Regions from separate parts of the Serratia ureilytica genome, predicted to be linked through region 1. Evidence: predicted binding sites of a transcription regulator. Region 1 holds the regulator's gene; the other holds the start of a gene.
What was found. The regulator sigma-54, encoded in region 1, starts transcription at its own class of promoters, with help from an activator protein. The targets are predictions, from matches to a motif close to GTTGGCACANNTTTCGCTNT.
Positions count from the first base shown of each region.

Region 2: the regulator sigma-54 is predicted to act here: its motif matches at 6,203-6,222, upstream of glnA (glutamate--ammonia ligase).

Region 1 covers NZ_CP071320.1:525,957-536,646, forward strand. The annotation lists gene npr (PTS phosphocarrier protein NPr) at 145-417, opposite strand; gene rapZ (RNase adapter RapZ) at 414-1,268, opposite strand; gene ptsN (PTS IIA-like nitrogen regulatory protein PtsN) at 1,396-1,857, opposite strand; gene hpf (ribosome hibernation promoting factor) at 2,013-2,300, opposite strand; gene rpoN (RNA polymerase factor sigma-54) at 2,324-3,757, opposite strand; gene lptB (LPS export ABC transporter ATP-binding protein) at 3,810-4,535, opposite strand; gene lptA (lipopolysaccharide ABC transporter substrate-binding protein LptA) at 4,542-5,081, opposite strand; gene lptC (LPS export ABC transporter periplasmic protein LptC) at 5,050-5,628, opposite strand; gene kdsC (3-deoxy-manno-octulosonate-8-phosphatase KdsC) at 5,625-6,179, opposite strand; gene kdsD (arabinose-5-phosphate isomerase KdsD) at 6,197-7,183, opposite strand; gene J0X03_RS02480 (calcium/sodium antiporter) at 7,200-8,177, opposite strand; gene mlaF (phospholipid ABC transporter ATP-binding protein MlaF) at 8,480-9,295, shown strand; gene mlaE (lipid asymmetry maintenance ABC transporter permease subunit MlaE) at 9,300-10,082, shown strand; gene mlaD (outer membrane lipid asymmetry maintenance protein MlaD) at 10,087-10,635, shown strand; gene mlaC (phospholipid-binding protein MlaC) at 10,650-10,690, shown strand, end outside.
Region 2 covers NZ_CP071320.1:111-8,472, forward strand. The annotation lists gene hemN (oxygen-independent coproporphyrinogen III oxidase) at 406-1,779, shown strand; gene J0X03_RS00015 (YshB family small membrane protein) at 1,814-1,936, opposite strand; gene glnG (nitrogen regulation protein NR(I)) at 2,050-3,462, opposite strand; gene glnL (nitrogen regulation protein NR(II)) at 3,471-4,520, opposite strand; gene glnA (glutamate--ammonia ligase) at 4,714-6,123, opposite strand; gene typA (ribosome-dependent GTPase TypA) at 6,494-8,317, shown strand.

The DNA of each region.
Region 1 (10,690 bases):
GGGGTAAATCCATGACGTGAATTTACAGGCGGTTACGGCTGATTCTGGAAGCGGATTCGCAAAATGAGAAACGGGAGGGCTACACTATGGGAGGGGCGGAGGCAACACATGCGCCGAGGCGACGCATGGGAAGAGTCTCAGCGACTAATCTTCATCAAACCCGGAGTTGAACAGCTCGACCACCGCCGCCAGCGCGTTGACTTCATCGGGGCCGGTCGCTTCGACTTCGATGTGCCGACCCTGGGCGGAGTCCAGCATCAGCAGCGCGATGACGCTGCTGGCTTCGGCTTCGGTGCCGCTTTCGTTGCGCAGCATCACTTCGGCGTCGAAGCTTTGCACCAGTTCGAACAGTTTCATCGCCGGGCGCGCGTGCATGCCCAGCTTGTTTTTGATTTCAACCGTCTGTTTGACCGTCATTGTTTACGCTTTTCCAGCGTGCGATGGCGCGACTGCACGTTCTTGCCGCGCGAGCGGAAGTAATCGGCCAGCTGTTCCGCCACGTACACCGAGCGGTGTTTACCGCCGGTACAGCCGATGGCGACCGTCAGGTAGCTGCGGTTGTTGGTTTCCAGCATCGGCAGCCATTGTTCCAGGTAGCTGCGGGTCTGGTAGATGAAGTTGTGCACTTCGGTATGGCGATCGAGGAACGACGCGACCGGCTTGTCCAAACCGGTCATCGGCCGCAGCTTCGGATCCCAGTGCGGGTTCGGCAGGAAGCGCACGTCGAACACGTAGTCGGCGTCGATCGGAATGCCGTGCTTGAAGCCGAAGGATTCGAACACCATGGTCAGCTCACGCTCACGCTTGCCCAGCAGGCGGGTGCGCAGCATTTCGGCCAGTTCGTGCACCGACATTTCCGAGGTATCGATAATCAGGTCAGCCCGCGAGCGCAGCGGTTCGAGCAGATCGCTCTCTTCGTCGATGGCGCTTTCCAGCGACAGGTTTTTGCTGGAGAGCGGGTGCAGGCGGCGGGTGTCGCTGTAACGGCGGATCAGCGTGTTGCGATCGGCGTCGAGGAACAGCAACTGCGGCGAGAAGCTGTCCGGCAGCTGAGTCATCGCGTATTCGAACACTTCCGGCGATTCCGGCATGTTGCGCACGTCGATGCTGACCGCCGCGGAGATATTGCGTTCCGCCAGCGTATTGGCGAGCTGCGGCAGCAGAACCACCGGCAGGTTGTCAACGCAGTAAAAACCCATGTCTTCCAGCGCCCGCAAGGCGACGGATTTTCCGGAACCGGAACGGCCGCTGACAATCATCAGCACCATGTTGCAACTCCCCTGGCATCGCGGCGGCGTTCATCGCCACCGTTAAACTTTGTTATTCCGGCCGTAGCCGGATCCATCATCGTAAAACAGTATCGTTATCCGGGCTGGAAGTCACGCCGGCCGGGCATCACTCGGTGATGATTTGGTAAAGTTCTTCGTCGCTCTGCGCGGCGCGCAGGCGGCGGCATACGGTTTTGTCTGCCAGGCGTTTGGCGACCAGCGACAGCGTATGCAAATGGGTTTTGCACTGATCGGCAGGCACCAGCAGCGCAAACAGCAGATCGACCGGCTGATTGTCGATAGCGTCGAAAGCGATGGGTTGGTCGAGACGGATAAACACGCCAACGGCCCGCAGTGTGTCCTCTTCCAGTTTGCCGTGGGGAATGGCGATACCGTTGCCGATACCGGTGCTGCCCATGCGCTCCCGGGTGAGAACCGCGTCAAACACCACCTGCGAAGGCAGATTGAGCTGTTTGGCGGCCAGTTCGCTGATAATTTCCAAAGCCCGCTTCTTGCTGGTGCAGTGTACCGAGCTTTTGGTGCACTCGATGTTTAACACCGAGCTTAATTGCATATATTCGTTGTTCATCTCATCTTCACTTAAAACCGCGCCGCCGGGCGAACCCGGCAAGGCGGTTTTTCGTCGGTTTTGACCCTGATTACCGTTCGGCGCGTCACCCATGCGGGTCACGCGCCGAAGGGAGAGGCGGCGACGGATGCCGCCTCACGGAATGGGTCAGGGTGTCAGTGTTGCTTCAATTTGTCTTTATGTTTGTTCAATTGACGTGCCAATTTGTCGATCAGCGTATCAATTGCGGCATACATATTCTCGTCTTCCGAGGTGGCGTGCAACTCGCCTCCATTCACGTGCACCGTTGCTTCCGCAATTTGCTGCACTTTTTCCACACTTAATACAACATACACCTGATTGATGCGATCAAAATACTGTTCGAGTTTGGCGAACTTGTTGTTCACGAACTCGCGCAACGGATCGGTGATTTCGATGTGGTGTCCGGTAATGTTGAGCTGCATAGTGTCTTCCTTCTCAATAGAGGTCAAACCAACTGTTTGCGCTGGTTCGACGGCGGGATGGACAAAGACTCTCGGTACTTGGCGACGGTGCGCCGGGCCACGATGATCCCCTGATCGGCGAGCAGGGTGGCCAGCTTGCTGTCGCTGAGTGGTTTGGCGGGGTTTTCCGCCGCAATCAATTTCTTCACCAACGCGCGGATCGCCGTCGAGGAGGCTTCGCCGCCGCTGTCGGTATTCACGTGGCTGGAGAAGAAATATTTCAATTCGAAAATGCCGCGCGGGCTGTGCAGAAACTTCTGCGTGGTGACGCGCGAGATCGTCGATTCATGCATCTCCACGGCCTGGGCGATATCCGCCAGCACCATGGGTTTCATAAACTCTTCGCCTTGCTCGAAGAACGCCTGCTGCTGGCTGACGATGCAGCGGGTGACCTTCAGCAACGTCTCGTTGCGGCTCTCCAGGCTTTTAATCAGCCACTTGGCTTCCTGCAGGTTGCTGCGGATGAACTGGCCGTCGGCTTCGCTGCGGGCGCTGTTGCCCAGCGCGGCGTACTGCTGATTGATCTTCAAACGCGGCACGCTGTCGCCGTTGAGCTCGACCGTCCATTTGTTCTGCGTTTTGCGCACCAGCACGTCCGGAATGACGTATTCCGATTCGCCGGTATTGATCGACTGCCCTGGGCGCGGATCGAGCGACTGAATCAGCAGCATCGCTTCTTTCAGTGTATCTTCTTTTAGCCGGGTTGATCGCATCAGGCTGCGAAAGTCGTGGTTGGCCAACAGATCCAGATGCTCGCTGATGATCAGCCGCGCTTCGGCCAGATAAGGCGTATCTTTGGCGTATTGGGAGAGCTGCACCAGCAGGCAATCGCGCAGATCGCGCGCGGCGACGCCGATCGGATCAAAACGCTGCACGCGCTTCAGCACCGCCTCGACTTCCTCGAGGGTCACGTTCTCGTCGCCCAGGCTTTCCAGAATGTCTTCCAGCGGGACGGTGAGATAGCCGGTGTCGTCCACCGCGTCGACGATGGAAGTGGCGATGGCGGCGTCGGTATCGGAAAACGGCGTCAGATCCACCTGCCACATCAGATAATCCTGCAGCGTTTGGGTGGTCTCGCCCTGATAGACCGGCAGCTCGTCGTCGCTGTAGTCGGTGCCGGTGCCGGACGGCGTGCCCGCGGTATAGATTTCATCCCAGGTGGCGTCCAGAGGCAGCTCTTCCGGCATGTCTTTCTGCTCCAAGGCCTCGCGGGTATCGAGCCCCTCGGTCTCCTGGGTTTCTTTGGCGTCGATTTCGTCGTGCAGATCGGTCTGTTCAAGCAGCGGATTGCTCTCCAGCGCCAGCTGGATCTCTTGCTGAAGCTCAAGCGTGGACAACTGCAGCAGGCGGATCGCCTGCTGGAGCTGAGGTGTCATGGCCAGCTGTTGGCTGAGCCTGAGTTGCAAACCTTGCTTCATAGTTTTCTGTCTACTTCCGTTAACGGTGTCGTCCCGCAGGACGCGCCGGCGCTTAGAGGCGGAACTCTTCGCCCAGATAAACGCGTTTAACCTGCTCGTCGGCCAGAATAGCATCCGGCGTGCCGTGGGCAATCAGTTTGCCCTGGCTGACGATGTAGGCGCGTTCACACACGTCCAGCGTCTCGCGCACGTTGTGGTCGGTGATCAGCACGCCCAGGCCGCTGTCACGCAGGTGCTCGATGATTTTCTTGATATCGATAACGGAAATCGGATCCACCCCGGCGAAGGGTTCGTCCAGCAGAATGAATTTCGGGTTGGCCGCCAGCGCGCGGGCGATTTCGACGCGGCGGCGTTCACCGCCGGACAGCGCCTGGCCGAGGCTGTCGCGCAGATGGGAGATATGGAACTCTTCCATCAGCTCTTTGGCGCGGTCTTCGCGCTGTTCGCTGGTGAGATCGGGACGGATCTCCAACACCGCCATCAGGTTGTCGTACACGCTCAGGCGGCGGAAGATCGACGCTTCCTGCGGCAGGTAACCGATGCCGCGGCGCGCACGGGCGTGCAGCGGCAACAGGCTGATGTCTTCCTCGTCGATCACGATGCGCCCGGCGTCGCGCGGCACGATGCCGACCACCATGTAGAAGGTGGTGGTTTTACCGGCGCCGTTCGGGCCGAGCAGGCCGACGATCTCGCCGGATTTCACTTTCAGGCTGACGTCTTCGACAACTTTACGGCCCTTGTAGGCTTTCGCCAGGTTTTCTGCGATGAGTGTTGCCATAAGTGATTAGTTACTCTTTTTTTGCCCGTTTTTGTCTTGCAACTGCGACGGTACCAGAACCGTTGTCACGCGTTTGCCTTTGTCGCTAAACGCCTGCATTTGCTGCTGTTGCACCAGATAGGTGATGCGATCGCCTTTCACGTTGCTGTCGAGCTGCTCCAGATAGGCGTTGCCCGTCAGGGTCACCAGCTGGGTCGCCACGTCGTAACGCACTTTCTGCGCGTGGCCTTTGACCGGCTTGCCGCTGTCCTGCATCTGGTAGAAGGTTACCGGGTTGCCGAACGCTTCAATATAGGTCTTATTCTGATCTCCGCCCGGACGGGTGACCACCACCTTGTCAGCGCGGATATCGATGGTGCCCTGTTTGATCACCACGTTGTCAGTAAAGGTGCTGACGTTGCTTTGCATATCCAACGACTGCTTGAGCGAGTCGATGCTGACCGGCTGGCTGGAGTCGGATTTCAGCGCCAGAGCAGGGGCGCTGGCGGCCAAAACTAAGCTGCCGATCAACAGATTACGGAGTTGGTTTTTGGTTCTGGATTTCATAGTTGGTCTTAACCTTATCAATCAGCTCAGCGGTTTTGGTCCGCAGGTTCCCACGCATTTTCATGCCGTTAGAGGTAAAATTGGTCCCGTAAAGCGTGACTTCGTCATCGGAGGTGACGTCCTGGGTGACCAGGTTTACCTGAGCGTTGTCCGTCTTAATTTTTTCCAGCTGCGAGGTGGTGGTCAGGCTGTTTACCTCGACGTGGCCATACAGATACAGCATCCGGTCCTTCGTCAGTTTGGCGCGATCGGCGCGAACTGACCAGGTGGCCACCGCATTCTCGTCGAACAGCGTCATCACCGGCTGGGTGAACCAGCTCAGCTCGCCGGCGGTGTAATACTTCGCGTCTTCCGCCACCAGCTTATAATTCAGTTTACCGGCCGGATTGTACACCACGGTGACCGTGTGCTGGCTCTGGTAGGTCGGATCCTGATCGTTAGCCGGGCCAGGAGCCGTATCGTCGCTGAAGTCCGTCATGTTCCAGCCGATCAGCGCCAGAACGATCACCGTCAACAGGATGGTGATCCAAAGTTTGGTTTTACTCATATCGACAGCCCTTTGGCGTCCTCCAGCTTATTTTGAGCCAAAAGAATGATGTCGCACAGTTCGCGCACCGCGCCGCGGCCGCCGGCAATGCGGGTGACGTAGTGGGCTCGCGGCGTCAGCAGCGGATGAGCGTCTGCGACCGCGACCGCCAGGCCCACCTGCGCCATCACCGGCCAGTCGATCAGGTCATCGCCGATATAGGCGACCTGATCCGCCGTTAACGACAGTTTATCCAACAGTTCGCGGAAGGCCAAAAGCTTATCGGATTGCCCCTGATACAGATGGGTGATGCCGAGCGTTTGCGCGCGGTCTTCCAGCAGCTTGGCGGAGCGACCGGTAATGATCGCCACCTCGATGTCGGAGGTTTTCAGACAGCGGATGCCGTAACCGTCGCGCACGTTGAACGCCTTCAATTCTTCACCGTTGTTGCCCATGAAGATCAGGCCGTCCGACAGTACGCCGTCAACATCGCAAATCAACAGGCGGATGTTCCCGGCACGCGCCATAACCTCTTGTTCTACCGGCCCGTAGCAGGTTTCTACCATACCCATTCCGTTCTATTCCTTAATTAAACGACGCCGGCGCGCAGCATGTCATGCATATGTACCACACCCAGCAACTGGTCGCCATCGGCAACCAGCAGCGCGGTGATGTGGCGTTGCTGCATCAGATTCAGCGCATCGACCGCCAGGAGGTTGGGACGCACCCGCACGCCGCCCGGCGTCATGACATCGGCGATCTTGGCTTCGTGCAGGTTGATGCCCATATCGAACACCCGGCGCAGGTCGCCATCGGTAAAGATGCCGGCGATTTTCATCAGATCGTCGCAGATCACCGTCAGACCCAGATTTTTGCGGGTGATTTCCAGCAGCGCGTCGCGCAATGAGGCGTCGGCGCTGACGTGGGGCATTTCGTCGCCGCTGTGCATGATATCGCTAACCCGCAGCAGCAGCTTGCGGCCGAGTGCGCCGCCCGGATGCGACAGCGCGAAATCTTCCGGCGTGAAACCGCGCGCCTTCAGCAGCGCGACGGCCAGCGCATCGCCCATCACCAGCGTGGCGGTGGTGCTGGTGGTCGGTGCCAGCCCCAGCGGGCAGGCCTCCTGCGGCACCTTGATGCACAGGTGGATGTCCGCCGCCTTGCCCATCGAACTTTCCGGATTGTTGGTCATGCAGATGAGGGTGATCCGCTGCCGTTTCAACACCGGGATCAGCGCCAGGATCTCGCTGGACTCACCGGAGTTGGAGATGGCGAGTACGATATCCTGCGGAGTGACCATGCCCAAATCGCCATGGCTGGCTTCCGCCGGGTGCACGAAGAATGAGGGGGTGCCGGTGCTGGCGAAGGTCGCGGCGATCTTGCAGCCGATATGGCCGGATTTGCCCATGCCCATCACCACCACTTTGCCGCCGCAGGCGGCGATCGTTTCGCAGGCGCGGGTGAAGTCTGCGTTGATGTAGCTGTCGAGCTGAGCCAGCCCGTCACGCTCTATCTGAAGCACTTCTTTGCCGGCCTGTTGAAAATCGAAGCCCGGTTGCAACTCAATGTTCGACATACTCATTCCCGTCGGTTTAGCCGAAAGTACTGAAAGGGTTAAAGAACAGCACCGCAAGATACGCAATAAAGCCGCATAATAACAGCGCGCCGGCCAGGTGGCCGATGCGGTGTTTGCGGCCGATGCACAGCACGCTCAGCAGCACGCTGGCCGCCAGCATCACCCAGTAATCGCGCTGGAAGGCGGCGGCGTCCACGCTGCCCGGCGACAGCAGGGCGGGGACGCCCAGCACGATCACCGTGTTGAAAATATTGGAGCCGATGATATTGCCAATCGCCATATCATCTTCGCCCTTTAATGCTCCGGCGATGGACGTGGCCAGCTCGGGCAGGCTGGTGCCGATGGCGATAATGGTCAAGCCGACCACCAGTTCGCTCAGGCCGAAATAGTGCGCGATCACCGTCGCGTTATCGACCACCATTCTGGAAGAGAGCGGCAGAATGATAAACGCCAGCACCAGCCACAGCACCGCTACGGTATTACTGCTGTCCTGCGGCAGTTCGGCGATCTGCTCCATGGTCAGGCTGTCGCTGCCCTCGCGCTGCGCCAGCCGGGCGATTTTCAGCATCAGCAGGATGAAACCGGCGGCGGCGGTCAGCAGCAGCACGCCGTCCAGCCTGCTTAGGGTGCCGTCCATCAACACGAAACCGCACAATACTGTGACCGCTAACATCAGCGGCAGTTCGCGCCGCAGTATTTCCGATCGTGCAGCCAGCGGGTGAATCAGCGCTGCGACGCCCAGGATCAATAAAATGTTGGTGATGTTGGAACCTAATACGTTGCCAACGGCCATATCTATCTGCCCGTTCAGCGCGGCGGTGGTGGACACGATCAGCTCCGGCAGTGAAGTGCCGATGCCGACGATGGTCATGCCGATGATCAACGGCGGCACGCCAAGCGAACGGGAAATCACGGCAGCACCATAAACTAAGCGGTCTGCACCATACACCAGTAGAAATAAACCAACGATTAATAATGCTATTGCGAGAAACATGCAGGGTCCTTTGTCGGGTATTATCCCGGTTCGTTGGTTAAAGCCGTCAATGCGGCGGTATTGCTTGCCCTCCGGTGCGTGCGCTTGAACGCAGCACCGGTTTTTCCCGGCTAATTGTTGAACACTTTCGTTTTTTTTCGTTATGGCGCCAATTTTGACCGGGTGGCGCGGAAAAGTAAAACCAATGGCATCATTGGTTGCGAAATGGCAGTAAGTTTTTGTAAAGATGAGACGGATTGCGCCCATTGCTTTAACATCACGGGTAGATTCTGCAAAAGATGAGTCGTAAAGGGTCCATTAACATGCTCCAAAAGGCAGATAATTTGGTCGAAGTGCGCGACATGAGCTTCTCGCGCGGCGACCGGCGGATATTTGAAGACATCAACCTGACGGTGCCTCGCGGTAAGATCACGGCGATCATGGGGCCGTCGGGCATCGGCAAAACCACGCTGCTGCGTCTGATCGGCGGTCAGCTGACGCCGGACCGCGGGGAGATTTGGTTTGACGGCGACAACATTCCCGCATTGTCCCGCCGTCAGTTGTACGACGCACGCAAAAAGATGAGCATGCTGTTCCAGTCGGGCGCGCTGTTCACCGATTTGACCGTATTCGAAAACGTGGCCTACCCGTTGCGTGAGCACAGCAACCTACCTGAGCCCCTGCTGCGCAGCACGGTGCTGATGAAGCTGGAAGCGGTCGGGCTGCGCGGTGCGGCGCAGCTGATGCCCAATGAACTCTCCGGCGGCATGGCGCGCCGGGCGGCGTTGGCGCGCGCGATCGCGCTGGACCCGGAGATGATCATGTTCGACGAACCTTTCGTCGGCCAGGATCCGATCACCATGGGGGTGCTGGTCAAGCTGATCGACGAGCTGAACCATGCGCTGGGCATTACCTGCATCGTGGTGTCGCACGACGTGCCGGAGGTGCTGAGCATCGCCGACTACGCCTATATCGTGGCCGATCACCGGGTGATTGCCGAAGGCACCACGCAGCAATTGCAGAACAATCCTGATGCGCGCGTGCGCCAGTTCCTGGATGGTATAGCGGATGGACCGGTGCCGTTCCGCTATCCGGCCGGGGATTATCAGACTGAACTGCTAGGCTTAGGGAGTAAATAAGCTCATGTTATTAAGAGCGTTAGCGTCTCTGGGGCGCAGTGGCATCAACACCAGCGCCAGCTTCGGCCGCGCCGGGTTGATGCTGTTCAACGCATTGATTGGCCGGCCGGAACCCGGCAAGCAGTGGCCGCTGTTGTTGAAACAGCTTTACAGCGTCGGCGTGCAGTCGCTGCTGATCATCATGGTTTCCGGGCTGTTTATCGGCATGGTGCTGGGCCTGCAGGGGTATATCGTGCTTACCACCTACAGCGCTGAAGCCAGCCTCGGCATGATGGTGGCGCTGTCGCTGCTGCGCGAGCTGGGGCCGGTGGTGACGGCGCTGCTGTTCGCCGGCCGCGCCGGTTCCGCGCTCACGGCGGAAATCGGCCTGATGAAGGCGACGGAACAGATCTCCAGCCTGGAAATGATGGCGGTCGATCCGCTGCGGCGCATCGTGGCGCCGCGTTTCTGGGCGGGGATGATCAGCATGCCGCTGCTGACCATCATCTTCGTGGCGATCGGCATTTGGGGCGGCTCGGTGGTCGGCGTGGATTGGAAAGGCATCGACAGCGGCTTCTTCTGGTCGGCGATGCAAGGCGCCGTAGAGTGGAAAAAAGATCTGCTCAACTGCCTGATCAAGAGCGTGGTGTTCGCCATTACCGTAACCTGGATTGCCATTTTCAACGGGTATGACGCCGTGCCTACCTCTGAAGGGATTAGCCGGGCGACGACGCGTACCGTGGTGCATTCGTCACTGGCGGTGTTGGGATTGGATTTCGTGCTGACCGCACTGATGTTTGGGAATTGATTCGATGCAAACGAAGAAGAGTGAAATCTGGGTTGGGGCATTCATGCTGATCGCGCTGTGCGCCATCGTGTTTATCTGCCTGCAGGTGGCGAACCTTAAATCGATCGGCAGCGAGCCGACCTACCGCGTTTACGCGACGTTCGACAATATCGGCGGCCTGAAACCGCGTTCGCCGGTGAAGATCGGCGGCGTGGTGATCGGCCGCGTGGCCGACATCGAACTCGATCCGAAAACCTACACGCCGCGCGTGGCGCTCGATATCCAGAAAAAGTACGACGAAATCCCGGATACCAGTTCGCTGGCGATCCGCACCTCCGGCCTGCTGGGCGAGCAATATCTGGCGCTTAACGTGGGCTTCGAAGATCCTGATATGGGCACCACCATTCTGAAAGACGGCGGCACCATTCAGGACACTAAATCAGCCATGGTTCTGGAAGATCTGATCGGCCAGTTCCTGTATAAAAGCGGCGGTCAGGACAGCGCCAAACCGGGAGACGCGGCCGCTGAGCCCGCTGCCGGCGCTGCACCGCAACCCGCTGTTCCAAATCATTAAGAGAGGATACCTGCATGTTTAAACGTTTACTGATGGTGGCTCTGCTGGTGGTTGC
Region 2 (8,362 bases), 530 kb from region 1:
GGAAAATGACGAACGTCTGAACGCGCTGCTGGATCGCATCGACGATGGCGAAACGCTGAACGCGCAAGAGCAGGCGTATGTCGACAAGACGCTGGATCGCATCGATGTGCTGATGGACGTGCTGGGCATCGAGCTGGGCGATGAAGACGACGAGGAAGAAGAAGAGAAGCAGGAAGATATTCTGAAGCTGCTGAAAGGCGGCAACCCGAAGGACGCTTTTTAACGCGCCATGTGGCTGATCCCGACAATAGCCCTACTCTTGATGTGTTATCTGCTGTGGTTATTCGGTAAACTATGGCGGCTGTCTAAGCGCAAAGCGCGTTTTCGCAGCGCTTCCGTGGCCAGACAGCGCAGACAACCGCCTCTCTCCCGGCCCGGTAGAAAAAGATATCGGAAGGAGTGAGCATGTCAGAGCAGACGATTGTCTGGGATTTGGCCCTGATCCAAAAATATAACTACTCAGGGCCGCGTTATACCTCATACCCCACGGCGCTGGAGTTTAACCAGCGCTACGACGAAGCGGCGTTTCAACGCGCCGCGGCGCGCTACCCTGAGCGCCCGCTGTCGCTGTACGTGCATATCCCTTTCTGCCATAAGCTGTGCTACTTCTGCGGCTGCAACAAACTGGTGACGCGTCAGACGCACAAGGCCGATGAATACCTGAATGTCCTGGCGCAAGAGATCGCCAGCCGTGCGCCGCTGTTCGCCGGCCGCAAGGTTGGCCAGATGCACTGGGGCGGCGGTACGCCAACCTACCTGGACAAGGCGCAAATCAGCCGGCTGGTGGCGCTGCTGCGCGAACATTTTGATTTTCTGCCCGATGCGGAGATGTCGATCGAAGTCGATCCGCGCGAGATAGCGCTGGATGTGCTCGATCATTTACGTGCCGAAGGCTTTAACCGCCTGAGCATGGGGGTGCAGGATTTCAACAAGCAGGTGCAGGCGTTGGTCAACCGCGAGCAGGATGAAGCCTTTATCTTCGCCCTGATCGAGCGGGCCAAAGCGCTGGGCTTCCGCTCGACCAATATCGATCTGATCTACGGCCTGCCGAAACAGACGCCGGAAAGCTTCGCCTTCACGCTGCAGCGGGTGGCTGAACTGAATCCCGATCGCCTCAGCGTGTTCAACTACGCGCATATGCCGAATTTATTCGCAGCCCAGCGCAAAATCAAAGACGCCGATCTGCCCAGCGCGCAGCAGAAGCTGGATATCCTGCAGCAGAGCATCGCGTTCCTGACTGACGCCGGCTATCAGTTTATCGGCATGGATCACTTTGCACGCCCGGACGATGAGCTGGCGATTGCGCAACGCGAAGGCAAGCTGCACCGCAATTTCCAGGGCTATACCACCCAGGGCGACAGCGATCTGCTGGGGTTGGGCGTGTCGGCCATCAGCATGCTTGGCGACAGCTATGCGCAGAACCAGAAAGAGCTGAAGCGTTACTATGAGAGCGTACCGGCGCAGGGCAACGCCCTGTGGCGCGGGTTGGCGCTGACGGACGACGATTGCCTGCGGCGCGATCTGATCAAAACGTTGATCTGCAACTTCCGGTTGGCGTATCAGCCACTTGAACGGCAATACGGCATCGATTTCACCGCTTACTTCGCCGAAGACCTGCAGCTGCTGGCGCCGTTTGAACGCGATGGGCTGGTGGAGCGAGACGAGCAAGGCATTCGCGTCACGCCGCGCGGGCGCTTGCTGATCCGCAATATCTGCATGTGCTTCGACCGCTATCTGCGGCAACAGGCGCGCAGCCAGCAGTTCTCTCGGGTGATCTGAGGATGAAAAAACAGCCGCTGATGCGGCTGTTTTTTTAACTGAAGAAGTTAATCAGCGCGGCGCACAACACCGCGGCGACCGCCGCCTGCGGGGTGTGGCTGGCGGCGGAGCCCAGCTCCGCGCCCTGAGAAATGAACACGATGAATGAGTCCAGCATCGTCAACCTCCAGAGTGTGCGACACGATCATACTGCGCCCGCACCGGCTGTAAAGTCTGCGGTTGGCGTTTTTTTGTGCGCTGGGCTGCGTTTTTTATCATCAACCTCAGTGCCTATTCCATGCCCAGTTCTTTGAGCTTGCGGGTCAGGGTATTGCGGCCCCAGCCCAGCAGGCGTGCGGCTTCCTGTTTGTGCCCCTGGGTGTGACGCAAGGCGGTGGTGAGCAGTGTGCGCTCCATCTCCGGCTGGGCTTCCGACAGCAGATTTTGATGACCGGAACGCAGCGCGCGATCGGCCCACTGCGCCAGCAGCGTGGCCCAGCTGTCCGGCAGGCTGTGGCTGGGGCTCTCCGGCGCGGCGGTTTCGAACAGTTCGCTCGGCAGATCCTGAATCAGCACCTCTTGCCCGGCGGCCATCACCGTCAGCCAGCGGCAGGTATTCTCCAGCTGGCGCACGTTCCCCGGCCAGGGCAGGCGGGTCAGCGCGGTTTCGGTTTCCGGATGCAGGTTCTTGGCCTCTACGCCCAGCTCCTTGGCGGCGATCTGCAGGAAGTGGCGCGCCAGCCGCGGGATGTCTTCCCGGCGCTCGCGCAGCGGCGGCAGGTGTACGCGGATCACGTTCAGGCGGTGGAACAGATCCTCGCGGAACTTGCCTTCCTGTACCCGTAATTCCAGGTTCTGGTGCGTGGCGGCGATGATGCGCACGTCGACCTTCACCGGCGCATAGCCGCCGACCCGGTAGAACTGGCCGTCCGCCAGCACCCGCAGCAGGCGCGTTTGCACGTCGAGCGGCATATCGCCGATCTCGTCGAGGAACAGCGTGCCGCCGTCGGCCTGTTCAAAGCGCCCCTGACGGATTTGGTTCGCGCCGGTGAAGGCGCCTTTCTCGTGGCCGAACAGCTCGGACTCGATCAGATCCTTGGGAATAGCGGCCATGTTCAGGGCGATGAACGGCGACTTGGCGCGCGGGCTGTGGCGGTGCAGCGCATGCGCCACCAGCTCTTTGCCGGTGCCGGATTCGCCGTTGATCAGCACGCTGATCGACGAACGCGACAGCCGGCCGATGATGCGAAACACGTCCTGCATCGCCGGCGCTTCGCCGATGATGTCCGCCGCCGGATCGCTGGCCGGCTGGCTGCGCACCGGCTGCTGCTGCTCTTGATAATGGCTGATGGCGCGCTCGACCAGCGCCACCGCTTCGTCGATGTCGAACGGTTTCGGCAGGTAGTCGAAGGCCCCTTGCTGATAGGCGCTGACGGCCGCATCCAAATCCGAATGCGCGGTCATGATGATCACTGGCAGCATCGGGTGGCGCTGTTTGATCTGCTTGAGCAGCGCCAGACCATCGATACCCGGCATGCGGATATCGGACAGCAACACGTCGGGAGTTTGCGTGGCCAAGGCTTCCAGCACGTCATTGCCGCCTTCGAAGGTGGCGCAGCTCATGCCCGCGCCGGTGAGCGCGCGCTCAAGCACCCAGCGGATGGAGCTATCGTCATCGACGATCCAGACTATCCCTCGTTGCATTGCAAACCTCACTGACGAATGGGCAGGTAGACCGAGAATTCGGTATGACCTGGCCAACTGTTGAACTCAATTTTTCCGCAATGCTGATCGATCAGATTGCGGGCGATGGATAATCCCAGGCCGGTACCGCCTTCACGGCCGCTGACCATCGGGTAGAACAGCGTGTCCTGCAGCTGCGCCGGCACGCCGGGGCCGTCGTCTTCGACGTCGATACGCGCCGCCAGGCGGTAGCGGGTGCCGTGCAACGTAATCTGAAACGCGGTGCGGGTGCGCAGCGTGATGGTGCCGCCCGCCTCACCCAGCGCCTGCAGCGCATTGCGGGTGATGTTCAGTAGCACCTGTTCTATCTGATCCGGGTCGTGAGCCATTTCCGGCAGGCTGGGATCGTAGTCGCGCACCAGCGTGACGTTATCCGGCATTTCCAGCGACACCAGCTGGCAGACGCGCTCCGCGACCTGATGAATGCTCTGGGTGATGTGCTGGCCGGGCCGCTGCGGGCCGAGCAGGCGATCTACCAGATTGCGCAGCCGATCGGCCTGCTCAATGATCACCTTGGTGTATTCGGTCAGCGCCGGATCGGGCAGCGCTTTGGCCAGCAGCTGCGCTGCGCCGCGCAGGCCGCCCAGCGGATTTTTAATCTCGTGCGCCAAACCGCGCACCAGATCGCGGGCCGCCACCTGTTGGGCATGCTGCAGCTGTTCCTGGCTCAGGCGGCGCTGATTGTCCATCGGCGCCAGCTCGACCAGGATATAGCCTTCCGGCAGCGCCTGAGCGGTCAGGGAAAGGATATGCGCGCGGCCATCGACCACCAGGGTCACTTCGTTGTCGGTGAAGCCCTGACCGGCGCGCAGGCTTTCACGCATCAGAGAGACGTTCAGCGAAAAATAACCGAGCAAATCGGGCAGCGGCGTGCCGAACAGCTTGCGGGAGCTTTGCGCCAGCAGCTGCTGTGCCGCCGGGTTGGCGTAGTGAACCGCCAGTGAGTCATCCAACAGCAGGATGCTGTTGATGAGTGAATTGAGGATCTGCCCAGCATCGGGCAGCTTGCCAGTTGCCATACAGCAGACTCCTGCACCTTTTTAGTGCATCTATCCTACTCCATCCGGGATCGGTGCGGTATGGAATAGTTTTGCAGAAAATACGGTGGAGAAAAAAACCCATCCGAAGATGGGCTGAAAGTTTCCACGGCAACAAAAAAGCGATAACAAAAATATAGGCGCCGTCCGCCTGAGCAGACGGCGCGGGTAGGGCTTAGACGCTGTAGTACAGTTCGAACTCAACCGGGTGTGGCGTCATGCGAACGCGGTCCATCTCTTCTTTGCGCAGTTCGATGTAGGCATCGATCGCATCGTCGGTGAACACGCCGCCGCGGGTCAGGAATTCGCGGTCTTCGTTCAGTGCGGCCATCGCCTCGTCCAGGGAGCCAGCCACTTTTGGGATCTCGGCTTCTTCTTCCGGCGGCAGGTCGTACAGGTTTTTGTCCATGGCGTCGCCAGGGTGGATCTTGTTGATGATGCCGTCCAGGCCGGCCATCAGCAGTGCGGCGAAGCACAGGTATGGGTTAGCCGCTGGATCCGGGAAGCGGGCTTCGATGCGGCGCGCTTTCGGGCTGGCGACCACCGGAATACGGATGGACGCGGAGCGGTTACGGGCGGAGTAAGCCAGCATCACCGGCGCTTCGTAGCCCGGCACCAGACGTTTGTACGAGTTGGTGGTCGGGTTGGCCAGGGCATTGATCGCCTTGGCGTGCTTGATGATGCCGCCGATGTAGAACAGCGCGGTTTCAGACAGGCCGCCGTATTTGTCGCCGGCGAACAGGTTGGTGCCGTTCTTGGACAGCGACATGTGGCAGTGCATGCCGGAACCGTTGTCGCCGAACATAGGCTTCGGCATGAAGGTCGCGGTTTTACCGAAGGCGTGCGCCACGTTGTGCACCACGTACTTGTAGATCTGAATTTCGTCGGCTTTCTTGGTCATGGTGTTGAAGCGGGTCGCCACTTCGTTCTGACCGGCGGTCGCCACTTCGTGGTGGTGCGCTTCAACCACCAGGCCCATCTCTTCCATGGTCAGACACATGGTGGAACGCAGATCCTGCGAAGAGTCGACCGGTGGAACCGGGAAATAACCGCCTTTCACCGCCGGACGGTGGCCTTTGTTGCCGCCGTCGTATTGAGTGCCGGAGTTCCAGGCGCCTTCGATGTCGTCGATGGCCACGTGGGAACCGCGGATGCTGCTGCCGAAGCGGATGTCGTCGAACAGGAAGAACTCAGGCTCTGGCCCGAACAGCACGGTGTCCGCGATGCCGGAGGAGCGCAGGAAGTCTTCGGCGCGTTTGGAGATGGAGCGCGGGTCGCGATCGTAGCCTTGCATGGTGCCCGGCTCGAGAATGTCGCAGCGAATGATCAGCGTAGGTTCTTCGAAGAACGGATCCAGAACCGCCGTGCTGGCATCCGGCATCAGTACCATGTCAGATTCGTTGATGCCCTTCCAACCACCGATAGAGGAGCCGTCAAACATTTTGCCTTCTTCGAAGAAGTCGGCGTTTACCTGATGAGCCGGGATAGTCACGTGCTGTTCCTTACCCTTGGTGTCAGTGAAACGCAGGTCTACGAATTTCACTTCATGCTCATTCAGCATCGTCAAAACGTGTTCAGCGGACATACTTAACTCTCCCGGTTTATCATTGTCGTCGTCGTGGAACGAATCTGTGGAACTGGCTTTTTTTCGCCTTGAAAAGACTAAAGCGAAAAGCGTGCCAACTTTTTAAAAAGGCTTTCATCGCCTTTCTGCGCGGGTTTTACCCAGACACAGTATGCACCATCAGTGATAATTTGCACTGTTATGGTGCAATAAGGGTGGGGGTGGGCACTGAAATGGTGCAAAAGTGCAACGATTGCGGCTTTTTGCACCGTGAAAGGGATCACAAACTGACCGGTACGCGGTTGTTTATAGGAGATGGTTGTGATCTTGTTTAGTCCCTCGCTTAATACGTGTACAATAGCGCGCTATTTCTAATGCCCGAGGCAAAGCTGTGATCGAAAATTTGCGTAACATCGCCATTATTGCCCACGTTGACCATGGTAAAACCACCCTGGTTGACAAGCTGCTGCAACAATCCGGTACTTTCGGAGAGCGTGCGGAAGCCACCGAACGCGTAATGGACTCCAACGATTTGGAGAAAGAGCGTGGGATTACCATCCTCGCAAAAAACACCGCCATTAATTGGAATGGTTACCGCATCAACATCGTGGATACCCCAGGACACGCCGACTTCGGCGGTGAGGTAGAGCGCGTGATGTCGATGGTTGACTCGGTGCTGCTGGTTGTGGATGCAATGGATGGCCCTATGCCGCAAACCCGCTTCGTGACCAAAAAGGCGTTCGCCAACGGTCTGAAGCCGATCGTGGTAATCAACAAGGTTGACCGCCCTGGCGCGCGCCCTGACTGGGTTGTGGATCAGGTGTTCGACCTGTTCGTGAACCTCGACGCGACCGACGAGCAGCTCGACTTCCCGATCATCTACGCTTCTGCGCTGAACGGCATCGCCGGCGTCGACCACACCGACATGGCGGAAGACATGACCCCGCTGTATCAGGCGATCGTCGACCACGTGTCTGCGCCGCAGGTTGAGCTGGAAGCGCCATTCCAGATGCAGATCTCCCAGTTGGACTACAACAACTACCTGGGCGTTATCGGCATCGGCCGCATCAAGCGCGGTAAAGTGAAGCCGAACCAGCAGGTCACCATCATCGACAGCGAAGGTAAAACTCGCAACGGTAAAGTGGGTAAAGTGCTGGGTCACCTGGGGCTGGAGCGTATCGACAGCACCCTGGCGGAAGCGGGCGACATCATCGCCATCACCGGCCTGGGCGAGCTGAACATCTCCGACACCATCTGCGACACCAACGCCGTAGAAGCGCTGCCGGCGCTGTCCGTCGACGAACCGACCGTAACCATGTTCTTCAACGTCAACACCTCGCCGTTCTGCGGTAAAGAAGGTAAGTACGTGACGTCGCGTCAGATCCTTGACCGTCTGAACAAAGAGCTGGTGCACAACGTGGCGCTGCGCGTTGAAGAAACCGACGATGCTGACGCCTTCCGCGTATCCGGTCGTGGCGAGCTGCACCTGTCGGTGCTGATCGAAAACATGCGCCGTGAAGGTTTCGAGCTGGCGGTTTCCCGTCCGAAAGTTATCTTCCGCGAAATCGATGGCCGCAAGCAGGAGCCATTCGAGAACGTGACGCTGGATATCGAAGAGCAGCATCAGGGTTCCGTGATGCAGGCGATGGGTGAGCGTAAAGCCGACCTGAAAAACATGGATCCGGACGGTAAGGGCCGCGTGCGTCTCGACTACGTGATCCCAAGCCGCGGTCTGATCGGCTTCCGTAACGAATTCATGACCATGACTTCGGGTACCGGTCTGCTGTACTCCACCTTCAGCCACTACGACGACGTGCGTCCGGGCGAAGTGGGCCAGCGTCAGAACGGCGTGCTGATCTCCAACGGCCAGGGCAAAGCGGTCGCGTTCGCGCTGTTCGGCCTGCAGGATCGCGGCAAGCTGTTCCTGGGTCACGGTGCGGAAGTGTATGAAGGCCAGATCATCGGTATTCACTCACGTTCCAACGACCTGACCGTAAACTGCCTGACCGGTAAGAAGCTGACCAACATGCGTGCTTCCGGTACCGACGAAGCGACTACCCTGGTTCCGGCCATCAAAATGACCCTGGAGCAAGCTCTGGAGTTCATCGATGACGACGAACTGGTAGAAGTGACGCCAACCTCGATCCGTATCCGTAAGCGTCACCTGACGGAAAACGATCGTAAGCGTGCCAGCCGCGGTCCAAAAGACGCTTAATCGCTGATTGAGTGTCTCATGCTTAGGGCGCGGCTCTCGCGCCCT